DNA from 2 places in the Halobacillus sp. ABH2_015 genome. Region 2 is predicted to be linked to the other one. Evidence: riboswitches for the same ligand, from Rfam matches in the RefSeq annotation. Region 2 holds a riboswitch; the other holds the start of a gene.

Region 1 (9,253 bases), 2.4 Mb from region 2:
AGGAAAAGGGGCCTGGGCCTGTTACCGCAAAGAAGTCATCCCCAGGGAAATGACTACCCTGCATGAGCGGATTTCCTATGAAACATCTTTAACAGAGCGGGTTGCCTCCCTTTTTACAGAAGAACGGAAAAATGAGTTAATTGATATTGTCCTCCCTCACATCTACAAAGGTGCGACATTTACAATGGAAGGACACATTGATATAGGTTCCGGTGACCGGAACCGGACAAGAGTGTATGTAAATGAAATGGTGGCCAGGATTGAATCCCTTGGGATGGAACCAAAAATCAAGCCCGACTCAATCGCCGCCAGCAGCTATGCGAACCGATATACCAAATAACCTCCCTAAGGTTGTTTGGAGGAGAGGAGCATTCTATGTATCAAAAGGCTGTGACATCCCTCGTACTGGGCATCATGTCCATCTTCCTCCCTCTCGCCGGATTAATAACAGGCATCATCGGCATCGTGATGGCCAATGCCTTCTTACGCAGCGAAGAGGAGGAAAAAGAAAACGGCCGGCACTTTGCGACGGCAGGAAAAATCTGTTCCATCATTGGCATCTGCATCCAGGTCAGTGTCCTGCTGATGCTGGCAGCCGGCTTCTACCTTTTCGGATTTTTCCACTCATAAAAAAACGCCCTCCACATCCATGGAGGGCATCTTTTTGGACTTATGCGTTTACTTTTTTCAGCTCTTGGAGAACTTCAGAAGGTTCTGCACGGTCTTTATAGTCAGATTTTGTATATTCGTATACAACCGTACCATCTGTATCAATGATGTAGGTAGCGGATACTGGAAGCGTCCAGGAATCGTCTCCATTATGCTTGTCTACATTCAATCCTTTATCCTTATACACATCTACAAGATAATCCGGGAGCTCATAAACAAGGTTGAACTGCTGAGCAACTTTGTTTCCAACATCACTCAAAACGTGATACTCCAGGTCGTTTTTCTCCTGAGTAGTCATGGATTGATCCGGCGTCTGCGGGCTGATAGCAATCAGCTGAGCTCCTTCATTATGAATATCATCCATGATTTCCTGATAGGCACGCAGCTCCATGTTGCAGTAAGGGCACCAGCCGCCGCGGTAGAAAGTTACGATAGCAGGACCCTGCTTCAGCTGTTCGGAAAGCTGAACCTGACCACCTTTGGCATCTGGAAGGATGAAGTCCGGGGCTTTTTCTCCTTTGGAAAGACCGTTCCCCTCTTCAGAGGCTTCCAATTCATTAATGGCGTCGCTCATTTTGTCCTGAACTTCCTGGGAGGCATTCTGTTTGAATTTCTCGATGTATTGGTCAAATTGTCTGCGCATATCTGTCGTCATTTGAAAAACTCCTTTATGATCAATTTCAATCTTCATTATACGAAGAATCTTCTTCTTCATAAAATGAAACGTCTTGTCTCGTTAGAATCAGGGCTAAACTCACAGCAAGAATACCTGCACTTAATTTGCCCACGATCACCGGAAGTATCATGTCCGGCTGGACGCCGGCCACAAATGCGAAGTGGCTTCCGAATACGAATGCTCCGCTGACTGCAAAGGCCGCATTGATGGTCTTCCCTCTATCGTCCATGTCCTTCATGACGGCAAGCATCGGCAAATGATGAGCAAGCGATGCGATGAATCCTGTCATCGATACCGCGTTCATCCCGAGACGTCTTCCCGCACGGGTGAGCACTTTTTCGCCGTGCCTGCTGATAAACGCCACCAGCGGATAAGCCCCTGCAAGTGTGACAGTGATTTTACCCACGATGAGCATCCCTTCTGATAACGGAGCCATACCGGGGAGAACCGTTATACCTGTTAACGTTTCAATAATGATGAGAGCAAGCCCTGAAATAATAATGATTTCGACCGCTTTGCCGAAATAGGAAAACAGACGAATGGTCAAGGCTGTGAAGAGCCAGAGACCGGCGGCGATGAAAAGGGATAGAATCATGGCCGGAAGCAGATTTCTAAGCATCCACCCCGGTTCATAGCCGGCTGTCCACCCGCCGATGAAACAACCGATTGGAATCGTCACCATTCCTGCAAGAATTCCCTTTGCGAAAAAAGGATGATCTTTTTTTGCTACAACGGTCAAGGCAACTGGAATGGTAAACACAAGCGTAGGGCCCATCATCGTCCCAAGCAGAGCCCACGAAAAAACAGCCGCTCCTTTGTCTGCCGCGAGCGATTCCGCCAGAGGATAAGCCCCCATATCAATGGCAAGCAGCATAGAAGCAAACATCGAAGGATCAGCTCCTGCAGCCTGGAACAATGGAGTGACGACCGGCGCGAGCCATCTGGACAGCACCGGGGCCAGAGAGATGATCCCCACCATGGACAAGGCCAGAGGACCCATCATCATAAAGGCTTCATAAAAACGCCATCCTAAGGCAAGGCGGTGATTCAATATGTAGTAATCAAGAGCTCCAAGAACCATAAAGGCGCACATGACCATAAGGATGATATCATTCAACACAGCCTCTCCCTCCTCTCTTCATCTCCTCCATTCTAGTGAACTTTCCCCCATAAAAAAAGCCCCCTCACTGAGGGGCTCTGGCTATAGAAAAATCCTGTGTTAACCAGTTAGAGTTGTCCATGAGTCGTGGGAAGGGCCACTTTCCGCTTATCGGTATATGAATGCCGCGGGCACGCCCTACGCAGGTTCTCAGATTCAAAAGAACGGCACGGGCTGCGCTGTTGCGCACTTGCGTGGAAAAAAAGGAAAAGAACAGACGCTGATAACGGCTGGCTGCCGGAATATGAACAAGCCTCTCCTCCATCCAGCAAGGATGAGCGGGGTGAAGGAGAGTCTTGTTCGATGTTAGAGAACTCCCAAGGAGCGGTGCCCTTTCCACTCCTGCGGAAGAACGAGTGGTCCGAGACCGCCGAGCGTGGGTGTTGCGAGGAAGCTCGTTCGCTCGTCCGCGGAAAGGGCACCGCTCCTTTCGGGAAGAAAGAAAAAAGCTTGTAAAGAAACAGGGGTTTCTCTACAAGCTGAACCCCTCAGTGTGGGGCTTTTCATCAGCCGATGGAACAGGCTGCGGAGCCATGTTTTTGAATGTACTTCTGGTGATGCTCTTCTGCTTCAAAGAAAGAAGAAGCCTCTTCCACCTGTGTAGCGATTGAACGCTTGAAGATGCCTTTGGCACTCCATTCTTTGATTTTTTCTTCTGCAATGTACTTCTGGCTTGCATCTGTATAGAAGATCACTGAACGGTATTGATGTCCTACATCAATGCCCTGACGATTTACCTGTGTCGGGTCGTGAGCTTCAAAAAAGATATTGACCAGTTTGGCATACGTAATGACAGCAGGATTATATTCGATACGGACAGCTTCCGCATGACCGGTATTTCCCTGTTTCACTTCTTCATAGGAAGGGTTTTCGAGATGTCCCCCGATGTAACCGACGGTTGTTGCCGTTACCCCTTCGAATTTCTCAAAAAATGCTTCTACTCCCCAAAAACATCCTGCGCCGAAAATTGCTGTTGCCATATCTACATCTTCCCTTTCCTTTAACGCAACTTCTATCGAGAGCCATGACGGGTATGCTGATATGCAAAAAACCCCTTTTCTTATCCACATAAGAAAAGGGGTTCGTATCAATCCGTACGATCCTCTCATCTTTTAGGATGGTGTTCATCCTACAGGAATTGGCACCGTTCTCGTCAATCCGTGGATTGATTCGATGGTTGCCGGGCATCAAAGGGCCAGTCCCTCCGCCTCTCTGGATAAGAAGTTTCCGTTATTTATTTAATGTTGATTATCAATATACTACGTTTCAGTAACGAAGTAAAGGATAAATGATGATTCTTTTTGTATCATCATTGTATTCACACTTTAGCATGACTATGCCAGTCCACGCAAAAGAAAAGTCTTACTGACTGCCTGTTGTTTCAATTTCTTCATACGGCTGGACGATGACAAAACCTTCTCCTTCGAACTGCATTTGAATAGATTCCCCGCTTCCCCGTCCGATAAACGTTTTAAAGCTTACATCCGTCTTGAAATTCGGCTCCAAATGCCCGGACCAGGCTACGGTCGCATGAGGATCCGTAATAACCGGTTCTCCCGGGCGTACGAGCAATGTCAGTGGTTCGTAATGGGAGGTGACAGCCACACGTCCGCTGCCATTCAAGGTCACGTTAAACAGACCGCCGGAAACCATCCCGGCCACTTTTTTCATCAGCTTGATATCCCAGTCGATGCTCGGCTCAAAGGCGAGAAGATCGTTACCGTTGACTGTAATGGTTTCATTATCCAAGTCAAAAATCGTAATCTTTTTCCCCTGATCAGCGAGATACAAACGTCCGCGCCCTGTCGCTTTCATCAGCGAACTGCCTTCTCCCGTCAACGCCTTCTTGAACATTTTTCCTACACCGTGCTCCAGAATCCCTTCTCTCTCAAACTTGATATTCCCATTATAGGAAATCATGGCCCCGGATTTCGCCCAGACCTGATCCATCAGGTTCACCTCGAGAATACGCGGGGTTTCCAGCTCAAAATAATCATTTTCTGAATCATCCTGTTTCGTCGCCCTGATAAACTCCTCAATCGAATAGTCTGCCATGACAGATTCCTCCTTTTATGTAGGTTATAGTTCTATACCACACCCCGGGGTGGGTTAGACCATTTATGAAACCTTTGTCTATCGTTTTACGTTTACAATGGAGGAAAGGTTTCATCACCACCTGGCAGGGGAATGATGATTCTATTTGATCTATTCAAACAACCTAAGGACGAGGAGGACCTGTTTATGTATGGTCTTGATGAGAAAAGAAAACAGCTGTTGGAGTATGCCCATTCCGTCTCTGACGAAATGGCAGCACAGAAGCCCGGGGAAGGAAAATGGTCGGTCCTTGAAATTCTGGAGCACCTGTACCTGATGGAACAACTTGTCGTCTACCAGATCAAGCAGGCAGTAAAGCAGGGAGATATCCAGCAGACTTCCGAAAAACCGATCCACCGGACGACGGAAAGGGACTACAAGGTGGAAGCCCCTGAGTCCGTCCGGCCTGAAGGTACGTGCCAAACGATTGCAGAAGCCGAGGATGGATTGAAAAAAACAAGGGAAGCTACGTTATTCCTCATTCATAACAAAGATGAAGAAACATTGAAGAACCGTGTGTTTCCCCACCCCGCTTTCGGAGACATGGACTTGGTGCAGTGGATTGAATTCATCGGCTGGCACGAACTCCGCCACCTTGATCAAATGAAAGAAACTGTGGAAGCTTTATAAACGCGTAGAAAAACACGCAGAGGTAAATCTCTCCACACCACCTACAGATCCACTGGATGACAAGTCCAGTCTCTTGTCTACAGTTGAAAAGCGCAGAGACGAATCTCTGCGCTTTTTCTATCTTTGACGATCCTGTTTACTTTTCAGGCTTCACTTCTTCGCCGTTCTTCCCGGTGTAACGGAGCCCCCATCCTGTCCATGCTGCGATCAGCATAACAAGCAGAAGGAGCCATCCTTGGAACACATACGGGAATACTTCACCAGGCGAAACGACGGGGAGGAAGTCATACTTGTCTGCCGCTCCCTGAACCGTGGCCCAGGCAAGCAGGACACCACCACTCCAAGGGAAAATATACCCCAGGGAAGAGGTCACTGTATCCAGGAAGTTGGCCCGCCGGTATGGATGGATATTCAATTCCTTCCCGATTTTCCTCACAAACGGAGCCGCTGCAATTTCCGCCGCTGTGTTGATTGTGATGAAGGCATTCAAGAAAGCTACAATACCAAAGATGGCGAGTTCAGCTCTGCGGACTACACCATTGATGATGCGGAGGAAGAAGTTCTTAATCACTTCCATCGTCCCTCCTACTTCAAGCATGTAAGCCGCCGCAAGAATGAACAGGATCAAAACAGCCATATTGAAATATCCGCTGATTCCATCAATAAGGGCCCCTTCAATCACAGGGTCTCCTGCTTCATTGAAATGAATATACAGCACTTCCTTTAAGGATATGCCACTCAAATATATGAAAGCCACGGATGCAAGAATCCCCCATGATAAGGACGTCAGAAGATGCTGGCCTCTCAGCGCCAGGATAAGAACGAGTACAAATGGCACCAGCATCAACAGACCGTTGGGTGACACCTGGCTCTGCAGGTCATTGATCACCTGCTGGCTTCCTTGTTCCCCACCGCCGCCGAAAACAATGAAAAGAATCATTGCCGGAACAGCAGCCGCCATGGAGTATTTAAAACGGGAACGGACAACTCCAGGGACATCCGCTTCCTGTGTCGTTGCAGAGACGATCGTTGTGTCAGAAACAGGCGCCAGGTTATCCCCGAATACAGCTCCACTTAAAATCGCTGCAACAAGCAGCACCGGATCCGCTCCTAATATGACACCAGCTGGATACATAAGCACACCGAACGTGGCTACCGTACCGTATCCAGTTCCTACGGCTGTGGAAAATAAGCCGGCGAGCAGAAACGTAATACCGACGAAAGCTCCACCTTCCAGCCCTGTTTGGAAGCCGAACCAGATCAGACCATCCACCAGTCCTCCGGCAGACAGCATATTTGCAAACATGCCGGCCCAGAACCAGGCAATGATCGAAACGATCCCTACCGGCTGAGCCATCCCTGTAATCAGACTCTGCGCATAATCTGACCATTTCGATTTAGTAAAGAACAGACCGAGGCCGATTCCAATCACAATTCCTAAGACAAGCCCCTGCTCTGTAACAAGACCTGCCACACTTAAGACAATGGCCCAAATGATAAAGAAAACCAAAGGAATCGTTGCAGCAAATACCCCGCCATGGAACTCCAGGCGTTTGATTTCTTTTTCTCCTAAGGCTTCATCGATGACTTCTTCATTTCTTCCCTCTTGATCAGCCATCTGATTCCCTCCTCAACAATTACTTAACCTTGTATAGTTTACCACCTGATATGATGGAATATAAACAGCTGAATTGTTACCACTTTAAAGCAAATCAGGATATCATCTGGAAAGCACAGAAACCTCTGATCAGTAATAGTATCTGAACAGACCATTGGTTATAAAGGAGTTATATTATGAAATTAAGGCAGGCAAAAATGGAAGATTTTGAAACGATCAGTCAATGGATCAGGTCAAAGGACGAGCTGAAACAATGGAGCGGCTCCGGTTTTGAGCACCCCCTCTCCCTGAGCCAGTGGGAGAAATACTTGAATGAGGAGGACCGTCAATCGTTCACAGCTCTGTTGGAAGACAGCCCGGCCGGACACATTTCCATCGGCCGGATCGAACCTCTTAAGACAGGAAGAATCGGTCGTGTGATAACGAATCCCGAACACAGAGGAAAAAAGGTTGCTGCACGGATGCTGCGTGAAATCACAACCTACGCCTTCGACCGACTTCATCTGGAGAGCGTCACCTTAGGCGTTTTCGCCTTCAACACCCCGGCTCTCCGGGTATATGAAAAAGCGGGGTTCTCATTCAAAGAACAAGATAAAAATAAGGAAATGACGGAGACCCAGCCTTGGCACACACTGGAAATGTTCCTCACCAAAAATGAATGGAAAAATCAGCGGATGTTTCCATATCATTGATATCTTTGTTTTCTGCTTCAAAAAAAATTAAAATAGAAAAGAAGGTTCTTTACTCAGATTATAAGGTAGCGCTTACATGTCTATGGCCAGCACACTTTACGGAAGCATTCCTTCCCCCTCGCTGCTTCCATATAAAAGCACAGGGTACTGCTGAACATTTGACTATACAAATAATTCTGATAATATTATGAAGCACAATACTATCCATTTTACAGATCTGACAGGAAGGTGAAATTGTGACAACGCTTAACAGTACAAACGACCACACGACTCCCTTGAGGAGAGATATCCGTTCCCTTGGACAAATGCTTGGAAACATTCTTGTCCATCACGGCGGTGAAGAGTTATTAAATAAAGTAGAAACCATCCGCCAGCTGACCAAAGACTTACGCCAAAACCCTGAACAGCATACTTATAAACAGCTGAAACAAGAAATCCAGAGCCTCGAGCCTCCTATGCGCTCGCAGGTCATCCGCGCATTCTCCATCTATTTCCATCTTGTGAATATCGCTGAGCAGAACCACAGAATCCGCAGAAGAAGAGAATATCAGCTCCGTGAAGATCATGGGGCACAGCCTTTTTCATTGGAAAGTGCCGTGGTTAATTTGAAAAACAACAACTTTTCCAAAGAGTTGATTCAAGATGTGCTCCACGACCTTTCCCTTGAATTGATCATTACCGCACACCCGACGGAAGCAACCAAGAGAACTGTGCTCGAAATCCAGAAACGGATTGCTGCAATCCTTCAAAAGCTGGATCACCCGCAGCTCACAAAAGGAGAACGCCAAAATCTTCAGGACAGCCTCCAGAACGAAGTGACAGTTCTATGGCAGACGGATGAACTCCGTGAGCGCAAACCGACCGTCATGGATGAAGTACGGAATGGATTGTACTACTTCGACCAGACGTTGTTTGATGTTCTTCCTGATATTCATCAGGAGCTTGAAAATCGTCTGGAAGATCATTTCCCAGGAGAAGACTGGGACGTACCGAATTTCCTTAAATTCGGATCCTGGATTGGTGGAGATCGTGACGGAAACCCGAACGTGACTCCGGAAATCACTTGGGAAACGCTTGAGAAGCAGCGCCGTCTTGCTTTGAAAAAATATGACCAGGTCCTTGTGGAGCTGATGAAACGATTCAGTCACTCTTCGACACAAGTGACCGTGACCGACGCTCTGAAACGATCGATCGAGGAGCAGGAACCTCTTCTTTCTGAAGAAAAGAGATGGCGGGATGACCGGGAAATCTACCGCAGGAAGTTTGCCATCATCCTTGAACGCCTGCGTCAAGTAGGCCGGTCTGAGATTGGTTATAAAGATGCAGACGAACTGCACGAAGACCTTCTCCTTATACAGGAAAGCGCCCAGACCCACCAGCCGAACCGAGGCGAACTCAAAAAATTGAGAAAGTTGATCCGACAGGTGGAAATGTTCGGCTTCCATCTCGCTACTCTGGACATCCGTAATCACAGCGGGGAGCATGAAGCTGCGGTTACCGAACTGCTCCGTAAGGTTGGAATTGAAGAGGACTATTCAGCTCTCTCTGAAGAGCGGAAGCTGGCCGTCCTTCAGGATGTATTGAAAGACCCGCGTCCGATTTCCCTGCTGAACGAGGATTATTCAGAGTCCACCCAGCAGATGCTGACCGTTTTCCAAATGATCCGTAAAGCTCACCTGGAGTTCGGTAAACGCTCCATTGAAGTTTACTTGATC
Region 2 (9,253 bases):
GGAACACCGATGAACAGGTTGGCACTGGCGTAACTGGTGGCGAAACTTGCGCCGACAAGCCAGGGGCTCACTTTTCCGCGGGCCGTAGCAAAGCCGGCCATCGACTGGCTGTGTGCCCGGCCTTTTTTACCGACCCACGTCACAGCGGCAAAGTATACAGCTAGTAAGATAATGACGGTCCATAGCAATACGCTGGAGCTGGTAAGCATTGGTTAACGTTCTCCTTTCTTCGTCGTGTAGAAATTCTTCCATAGGATTAATCCGAGCAGCCAGAATAGGGCTACTGCGATGAAGTACGTAAGGATCATGTGGTTTCCTCCTGTTTTTTAAAGAATGGCAAGGGGTGCGGACCGACGTCCGTGATGTCGATTTCGACGTTCAGGTTATGCGTTAAGGCGTTTTCTTCTACCAGGACGTGCGTTAATAAGGAAGGCCCTTCCTCAAGGGCGACGATGCCGACGACATAAGGCGTATGGGCCTGCCAGGCGGGATGTCCCGCACGATGGATGACGCTCCAAGTTTTCAATTTGCCTCGTCCGGATGCTTTTTTCCATGTTAACGAACCATGAAAACAGTGGGGACAGTGTGCGCGGGGATAGAAGACCCACTGCTCACACTTGTCACACTGCTGAAGGCTGAGATGTCCGGCCTGGATGCTCTCCCAAAAAGGCTGGCTGATGGGTGTGGTCGTTGGACCGGGCAGTGAAATGTTTGGCTGCTGGCTCATTGTTCTCCCCCTAACACAAGCGCCGTCGTTTCGCTTAATGTGGCGCCGTTTCCGGTCACAAGGGCCTGCCGGGCATCCTTGATTTGACGGTTCTCGGCTGCGCCTCGCAATTGATGGACGGCTTCTACGACATGGGACATGCCGCCGGCCAGGTCGGCCTGGCCGAAGCCCAGCTGGCCCCCGTGGGTGTTTAATGGATAATCCCCGTCATGGCCGAAGCTGTGGTTTTTGACGAACTCTCCGAACTCCCCGGGCTTACACAAGCCTGCACTCTCCAGGGTGATGGCGACGACGCTCGTATAACAGTCGTACAGGGAGAAAAGGTCGATCTCTTCCACGTTGGTCCCGGCTTGTTCCAGCGCTCTTGGAATGGAAGCGTTGAACGGCAGGCCGTCCAGGGATGGTGCCTGGCTGACCGCACGGTGGGTGATTTTTTCCCCCGCTCCTTTCAAGTAGACCGGTTTATGCTTCCCGTTCGCTGCTTTTTCAGGCGATGTGACGACAACGGCTGCTCCCCCGGCCACAGGCATGACGATTTCCAGCATGTGAAGCGGATCGGAAATCATCGGAGAGGCGAGAATATCTTCAAGGTCGAGCGGCTTATTATAAAAAATCGCCTCCGGGTTCAGCTGGGCATTTTTTCTGTGCCACCAAGCGATCCTTGCAAAGTCTTCCTGAGTGGAGCCGTATTCTTCCATATGCTGTCGTTTTAGCAGGGCATAGGACGTATTCGCTCCGGAAGCCCCAAATGGTACATCAAATTCACGGATCGGATTGCGGTTGGGGGAGCGTAGTGTTTCCCCTTTTTCATTTTTGTTTGCCAAAACACAGACGACGGTTTCACACATGCCTGCCTGGATAGCTGCGGCTGCTCTCCAGATCATCCCCGGTCCGGTCGCACCGCCGAGATCGACGGTGTTGGACATCGTGGGATCGATGCCTAAGTATTCGGAAACCGTTGCCGGCACATGCTGCGGCGTCTCTCCGACTTGAGATCCGACGAGGAGGCCGTCGATGTCATCCTTGGAAAGGCCGGCATCCTGGACGGCGAGGCGGACGGATTCTGCGATCAAGCTTAAGGTGGTTTTTCCTTCAGAATAACGGACGGGCTTCAACTCACCGATGCCGGTGATCGCCCCTTTTATGGCGGTGGTCATTACACGAACGTCCTTTCTAAGAGCTGGCGGAACGCCTGCAGACTGGATGGGTTGCGCAGAGAAGCTTCATTCTTCACTTCTTCTCCCAACGCGGCTGTTTTCGCTGCTCCTTCGACTCTTTTTCCATTGATGGTATGGGGGATCTCCTCCACTTGATAAATCCGCTTCGGAACGTGGCGTGGAGAAGCCTTCTTCCTGATCTGTCCGCGGATGTCTTTCGCCAGGTCTTCTGTCAGCTTTTCAGTCACGATGCAGAGGACGATTTCTTCATCATGATCCTTCGGTAATCCGAATACGACGCTGTCTTGAATGGCCTTGATATGATCCACGACCCCGTAGATTTCTGCCGTCCCGATCCGGACGCCGCCGGGATTCAAGGTCGTATCCGCCCGTCCGTAAATGATGAAGGACTGATCGATTGTTTGTTCAGCTAAGTCCCCGTGTGTCCAAATCCCCGGCCGCTTGGAGAAGTAGCTCTTCCTGTAGCGTTCTTCGCCGCCTTCACCGAAGAAGGTGAGCGGCATGCTTGGGAATGGTTTCGTACACACAAGGTCGCCTTTTTCTTCGTAAACCGATGCGCCGCGCTCATCCAAGACATCCACCGCCATCCCTAACGCTTTGCAGGCGATTTCGCCCTGCTTCAGAGGATGGACCGGAGAGCCCATCACGAAACAGCCGATGATTTCCGTTCCGCCGGAAATGGAAGCGAGGAACAGATCCTCTTTAATGGTTTGATAGATCCAGGTGTACTGCTCGGGTGCCAGGGGAGCCCCGCACGACTGCACACTTTTCAAGGAGTGAAGCGAATGACTGCTTTTCAAATCCACTTCTTCTTTCATCAGTGTGTCTAAATATTTCGGGCTTGTGCCGAAATGGGTGATGCCGGCTTCATCCGCAATGTCCCACAAATGGGTGAGGGATTCCTTTCTTACGGGAGAGCCGTCATACAACAGGATGGCGGCTTCACTGGCGAGTCCGGAAACGAGCCACGGATACATCATCCAGGCGGTGTTGGTGTACCAGAACAACACATCATCCTGCTGAACATCACAGTGGAGCTGGTGTTCTTTTACATGCTGCAGAAGAGTGCCTCCGACAGAATGGACGATCGCTTTCGGAAGCCCCGTCGTTCCGGATGTATATAAAATATACAGGGGATGGTTGAAGGCAACGGGTTGGAACACAGGCTCTTCGGCTTCATTGCGGCAAAGCTCGTCCCAGGATAGAGTCGGGATGCCTTCAATTGACGTTTCTCCTCCGAACGTGACGACCGCGGATAGTCCTTCCAGGTGCTTGGTCGTCTGTTTGATTTTATCTTCGATATCGAAGGGCTTCTGCTTATATTGATAGGAGAGTGCCGCGATCAATACTTTCGGTTTCACCTGACCAATGCGGTCGACGATTCCTTTTGTTCCGAAGTCCGGGGAGCAGGATGTCCAGGTGGCGCCTAGTGATGTCGTAGCAAGCAGAGCGACGAGTCCCTGGATATCGTTCGTCGTGATGCCGGCGACACAGTCACCTTCCTGGACACCCAATTGTTTGAACCCTTCCTGGGCTTTGGCCACGGATTGTTTCAGTTCCTGCAGCGTGATGCTTCGGGTGAGTCCTTCCTCATTCGCTTCATAAGCCGCGATCCGGTCAAGCGACCCGCGCAGCAGGTTTTCAGCGAAATTCAAGCGGGCGTCCGGAAACCATGCACTATCCGGCATCGAAGGACCGGGAACAAACACACGGTCTCCCTTTTCTCCGATGATCCCTGCGTAATCCCATACGGCCGACCAAAACTCGGAAAGGTGGGAAACGGACCAGCGGTGGAAACGTTCATAAGGGAAGAGCGCCTGGTTGGTATAGTTAGCAAAAGCTTTGATATGCGACTGTTCGATGCGTTCGTTTGATGGTTCCCACAGGTAAGGGGAACGCTGAGCTGTAATGGGTGTATTCATGGGACTTGTCTCCTTTCGAATTATGAATGGGGAACGTCGATCAACAGGGCCATCCCCTGGCCGCCACCGCCGCAAAGGGAAGCGATGCCTTTCCCTCCGCCGCGTCGTTTCAGTTCATGGGCAAGCGTCAGAACGAGCCGGAAGCCTGTCCCGCCTAAAGGGTGGCCGAGAGCGATCGCACCGCCGTTCACATTGACGCGGTCATAATCAATTCCGAGTTCCCGGCAGCTGGCAATCACGACACTGGCAAAGGCTTCATTGATTTCAAACAAATCGATATCGTCCGTGGTCAGCTGATGTTTGTCTAACAGCTTCTGAATGGCCTGTGATGGCTTCGTTTGTAAACTCGGATCCGGTCCGGCAATCTCTGACCAGTCGATGATTTCCGCCAGTGGCTGTTGGCCGAGGGCTTCCGCTTTTTCCTTCGTGGTAACGATCCCAACGCTCGCGCCGTCCGTCATTTGAGAGGCATTGCCTGCGGTGATCGTGCCTTCGCGTGAAAAGGCGGGAGAGAGATTTGATAATTTTTCGGCTGTCGTCCCTTTACGGATGCCTTCATCTTCTGCGAGTCGTTCAGTAAAAGGAGCGATTTCCGGCTCCAGCCAGCCATTTTCCTGAGCGTCCGCTGCCCGCTGCTGGGAAAGGGCGGCGTATTCATCTTGTTCCTCCCGGCTGATGTCGAAGGAGCGGTTTTTCTCATCGGTGAGAGCTCCCATCGATACATCGCTCAAGGCGCACCATAACCCGTCGTTCAGTAAGGTGTCCTTCAGCAGGCTGTGACCAAGTCCGGAGGAAGCTCGGACAGGAGCGGTATGAGGAGCATTCGTCATCGAGTCGAATCCGCCGACGATATACAGCTCCCCTTCCTTCAATTGCAGCCTCCGGGAGGCGTCGGTAACTGTAGCGATGCCTCCCAAACAGACATTGTTCAGTGTGATAGCGGGTGTAGCGATATCCACCCCCGCTTGATAAGCGGCCTGTCTCGCAGGATTTTGGCCTCCTCCCGCCTGAATCACCTGGGCGAGGAGCACGCCATCTGCTTTTTTCGCGGCTGGGTTTCTCTCTAATAGAGCGCTCAGCGCATGAGACCCAAGTTCTGCTGCGGATTTCTTTTTCAAAGCCCCTTTCCACTTACCGAAGGGGGTGCGGATGCCGTCTAGAAGTACTGTCGTCATTTATGGAACAACTCCTGTTTTTAAAATAGTAAGAGCCCTCTTCACAAAAATAAGAAGAGGGCTCTCGGCTCTTCTTATCTTCCAGGATTGTCTCCTGCAGGAATTAGCACCTTTTCAAGCTGTTGCTTGCTGGTTGCCGGGCGTCAACGGGCCAGTCCCTCTGCCTCTCTGGATAAGAAATCGGTATTCAATTGGAAACTATAAAACCTCTCTATCAAAGATAGAGAGGTTAGAGATTGTAAGCATCTCTTATCTTCCTGAGCATTCACTCAGTAGGATTTGGCACCTTGCTATCAATATAGCGGTTGCCGGGTTTCACAGGGCCAGTCCCTCCACCTCTCTGGATAAGATGTTCTTCCTTTATTTGGTTAAGTGCCATGTTAGCAGGGGAAAGGATAGGTGTCAATGGATTTGATAGAAAAGTTAGAAAATTCATTTTGTTCTGTGACTGGTGGTGAACGTGTGAACCGCTTTAACATTAGGGCTTGCCGATTCTTTCAATTATGCGGGGCACTTCACGAGAAAAATGAAGGCATCTATCAATTCGTCCATCATCCATTCTCCGATGGTTCCTGCGGCTACATAACGTTTCACTGATTAGATGATACCTTACAGGTAGAGCTGCTTTTAGATTTATGAGCAGAGATTTTAATAACTTTCGATATTCATAAATGGATAATGATTCAGCCTCTTTTGTCTTTATGAGATAATGGGTATGGTAATTACTGATACTATTCAATAAAGGAGTTTTACTATGCCGGAATATGTTGGTTACATCGGTACGTACACCAAACAGGAAAGTAAAGGCGTCTATCAGTTCACCCTGGATACAGACGCTAAGGAACTGAAAAATATTCAGCTGGCTGCAGAATTGCAGAACCCTACGTACGTCACCGTGAGTGATGATCAAAAGAATCTTTACGCGGTTTCCAAAGACGGGGAAAACGGCGGTGTCACGTCCTTTTCTATCAATGCAGAAACGGGAGAACTCACAAAATTAAACGCTCAGACAGCTGCGGGCTCTCCGCCGTGTCACGTGAGCGTGGATCATTTGAATAACAATGTTGTCACGGCTAACTATCATACAAAAGAAGTGGTCTCCTACCTGACCAATGAAGATGGATCGTTGAATCCTGCAGTTTCAATCGTGGAGCATGAAGGTACCGGCCCTCATGAGCGTCAGGAAAAGCCGCACATGCACTATGCAGGCTTTACCCCTGATGAAAAATACGTGATAGCGATTGACCTTGGCAGCGATCGTGTTATTACTTACGCCGTAGACAATGGCGAGTTGAGCCAGGTGCAGGTGTTCAACACGAAACCGGGTTCCGGTCCGCGTCACATTACTTTCCACCCGAACAAAAAGTATGCCTACGTGATGACGGAGCTCAGCTCAGAAGTGCTTGTCCTTCATTATGATGAAAAGGACGGCAGCTTCACCGAGCAGCAGGCCATTGCCGCAATCCCTAAGGACTTTGATGAAACCAATGATGGCAGTGCCATTCATATTTCTTCAGATGGACAGTTTGTTTATGCCGGCAACCGCGGGCATAATTCCATCGCTGTTTATGAAGTTAACCAGGATACAGGGAAACTTACTTTTGTAGAGTGGACCTCGACAGAAGGGAACTGGCCGCGTGATTTCGTGATGGATCCTTCCGAGGAGTTCCTGATTGCGACGAACCAGAAGTCCAATACGATGACGTTGTTCGAGCGGGACAAATCAACCGGCAGGCTGACGCTTGTTCAGTCCGATGTATTCGTACCCGAGCCGGTCTGCGTGAAGTTTATAAAGTAAATAGACAAATAGGAAGAAGAGGGCGTCCCATGGAGGGATGTCCTCTTCTTTTTTATGGAAAAAGGGACAGTCATACACCCCCGGCCGTTTGAGTATAGTTAATTACTCCCCATTATATGGAACTAAATCAGGGGAAGGGAGGAAGGTACATAGCAGGCGGGGAAACACCTTCAAGGGCGAGGGAGGTCGCTGGATGGAAGTATGTAAACACTGCGGTCATGAGATGGGCGGGGAAGAAACCTTTTGTACCGAATGTGGTGCACCCAAGGATGCTCCGCTGACCCGGTCGGGAGCAAAAGCGCCAAGACCACCGATACCGCGGAAAAAGAAAATCACGCTGATCTCGATAGGGGCGGTTTTTGTTGTGCTGCTGACCGCTCATTTGATTTTGTCATCGATGCTTGACCCGACGACGAAGATCCGGGCGATGGATCGTGCGGTCACGAATAATGATGCGGGAGCTTTTGTAAGTGAGTTGTCCCTGGATGAAAAAGCATGGCTGAATGAAAAGGAATACCTGCAGTATATGAAGGAAAATGATTGGGAGACCATCCGTGAACAGATGCTGGAAGCCGTCAGCGGACAACAGCGGTTCGATACCATCATCCGCGATGAATACGGCAGCCCGCTTTTGTCTGTCAAAAAAACAACCGTGATTCCTGGGATGTACAAGACGTATGAAATTGAAGCGGTTCCGACTGAGATCAGATTCTTAACGAACATGGATGATGCTTCCTTTACAGTCGGCAAAGAAAAAATCACCGTGGAGAATGCTGCCGAGGACGAAGTTAATGCCAAAGCCTACCCTGGTGTGTATAAAGTTGAGGGAGAGGCATCGAACGTATATGGGAAGTTCAAGGACACGTGGGAATACCAGGTGCTGGCGGAGGAATCGGATTACTATATGGAACTATATTTTGCAGGGACTACGTATGATGTCGATACCAACCAGCCGGAAGCGATTCTTTTTGTCAACGGAAAGAGTACGAAGAAGTCGCTGAATGAGCTGGGCGTCATCGGTCCTGTGCCGGACGGAAACAAGCTGGCCCTTCATGCGGAGTGGACAAACGATAAGAAAGAGGTGGTCAAGTCCGGACAGATCCGTACGGAGGATGGCGACTACTGGGGTGAGCTGAGTTTTTATTTTGAGGAAGAACTGGAGGAACCGGAGGAATCGGTCTTTGAATACGTACCGGAATCGGATGACTCCGAAGCAGCCGAGGATCACGTGCTCGATTTCCGGGAGGTCTATGAAGAAGCGTTGAATGCGGAGGACTTCTCGATGATTGCTCCTTTCCTCAAGGATGGCAGTCAGGCTTCCGCTGAGTTTCAGGATTATTTGGACGGGATCTCAGGCAAAGGCTTCACCTATGCGTTTACGGAGAATAACATTGTGAAATCTACTGCTTATGGAGTGGATGGTTATGTGGTGACGACGGATGAAGCGTTCATCTTTACCGACTCAGAAGGAGAGAAAACGCACTACGAGCGTACGAAGGATTATACCGTAATCAAAGACGGGGACAGCTGGAAAATCGAAGAGGTAGCCATCAATGAGACCAATCGTTCAGACGGGTGACTTCTAATGAAGGGAATGGGATGTTATGCATTGTGCGACATGCGGAAATCCATTGAATGAAGACAGTAAATTCTGCGGAAAATGCGGGGCCTCTGTTCTTGCGGAGCATGCGTCGGCATCGACGGTGGAAGCGGCCGCATTACCTCCGCAGAAGGATTATACAGAAACGGCTAAACAAACAGGCCGTCAGTTTTACCGTTTTGCCCTCCAAGCGCTGCAGGAACCGTTTCGGGCCAGTCAGCGGGCGGATGCTTCCCACCGGACCAATGGTCTAATTGCTCTGCTGCTGCTCGCTTTTCTCATGCCGTTCTTTTCTTATTTAGCGGCCAGAAACGCGGCTGTGTGGACCTTCGGTGATGCTGTGCCGGATGTATTCTTTGGTGTTCTCGTCCTGCAGCCTTTCCTCTATCAACTGCTCTTTTTAGCGATGTTTATCGCAGTCAACCTCGGCGTAGGGAAATGGATGAGGGTGGAAATCACTTACATGAGCGTCCTTGCGAAATATGGATCGCTCGCCATCCTTCCTGTGACCGGACTTCTAGCCGCCAATCTATTCATGCTACTATCTATGAATACCGTCGGGACGTTTTTCTTTTTTGTGAGTATCGCTTTATATATAACGGCAAGTACAGTTCTTTTATTTTCAATTCAATCGGGTGGAACAGCTAAAGGTCTGGATGTGTTTTACGGCGTTATAATGACGAATGTGGCGATGGCGTTTTTCTTTTTGATTGTGATGATGAGTATGTTTGACCGGATGATAGGGGAAATGGGTGTGCCGTATGGATGGTAAATGAAGAAAAAATCATGATTAAATAGAAGAAGGGATGAAGAAGAGCTCAGTTATTCACCTGGAGATCCTGTTTAAGATTGT

The links. A riboswitch is a leader RNA that binds a small molecule or an ion and turns the genes downstream of it on or off. The one in region 2 is predicted to bind S-adenosylmethionine.
Region 1: linked by a shared signal. The riboswitch ahead of msrA (peptide-methionine (S)-S-oxide reductase MsrA) and the one ahead of ACXAD6_RS15360 (acetyl-CoA C-acyltransferase) in region 2 are both predicted to bind S-adenosylmethionine.

Annotation. Positions count from the first base shown of each region.
Region 1 covers NZ_JBSWUG010000002.1:543,924-553,176, reverse strand. The annotation lists gene ACXAD6_RS02720 (ribonuclease H-like YkuK family protein) at 1-340, shown strand, start outside; gene ACXAD6_RS02715 (DUF4190 domain-containing protein) at 376-630, shown strand; gene ACXAD6_RS02710 (peroxiredoxin-like family protein) at 671-1,324, opposite strand; gene eutH (ethanolamine utilization protein EutH) at 1,350-2,465, opposite strand; gene msrA (peptide-methionine (S)-S-oxide reductase MsrA) at 3,011-3,484, opposite strand; SAM riboswitch class I at 3,607-3,727, opposite strand; gene ACXAD6_RS02695 (AIM24 family protein) at 3,867-4,559, opposite strand; gene ACXAD6_RS02690 (DinB family protein) at 4,692-5,228, shown strand; gene ACXAD6_RS02685 (Na+/H+ antiporter NhaC family protein) at 5,365-6,846, opposite strand; gene ACXAD6_RS02680 (GNAT family N-acetyltransferase) at 7,023-7,538, shown strand; gene ppc (phosphoenolpyruvate carboxylase) at 7,775-9,253, shown strand, end outside.
Region 2 covers NZ_JBSWUG010000002.1:2,925,887-2,935,139, reverse strand. The annotation lists gene ACXAD6_RS15380 (sodium:solute symporter family transporter) at 1-209, opposite strand, end outside; gene ACXAD6_RS15375 (Zn-ribbon domain-containing OB-fold protein) at 305-727, opposite strand; gene ACXAD6_RS15370 (thiolase family protein) at 724-1,884, opposite strand; gene ACXAD6_RS15365 (acetoacetate--CoA ligase) at 1,884-3,827, opposite strand; gene ACXAD6_RS15360 (acetyl-CoA C-acyltransferase) at 3,848-5,002, opposite strand; SAM riboswitch class I at 5,074-5,181, opposite strand; SAM riboswitch class I at 5,249-5,353, opposite strand; gene ACXAD6_RS15355 (lactonase family protein) at 5,757-6,800, shown strand; gene ACXAD6_RS15350 (TcaA NTF2-like domain-containing protein) at 6,994-8,379, shown strand; gene ACXAD6_RS15345 (zinc-ribbon domain-containing protein) at 8,405-9,172, shown strand.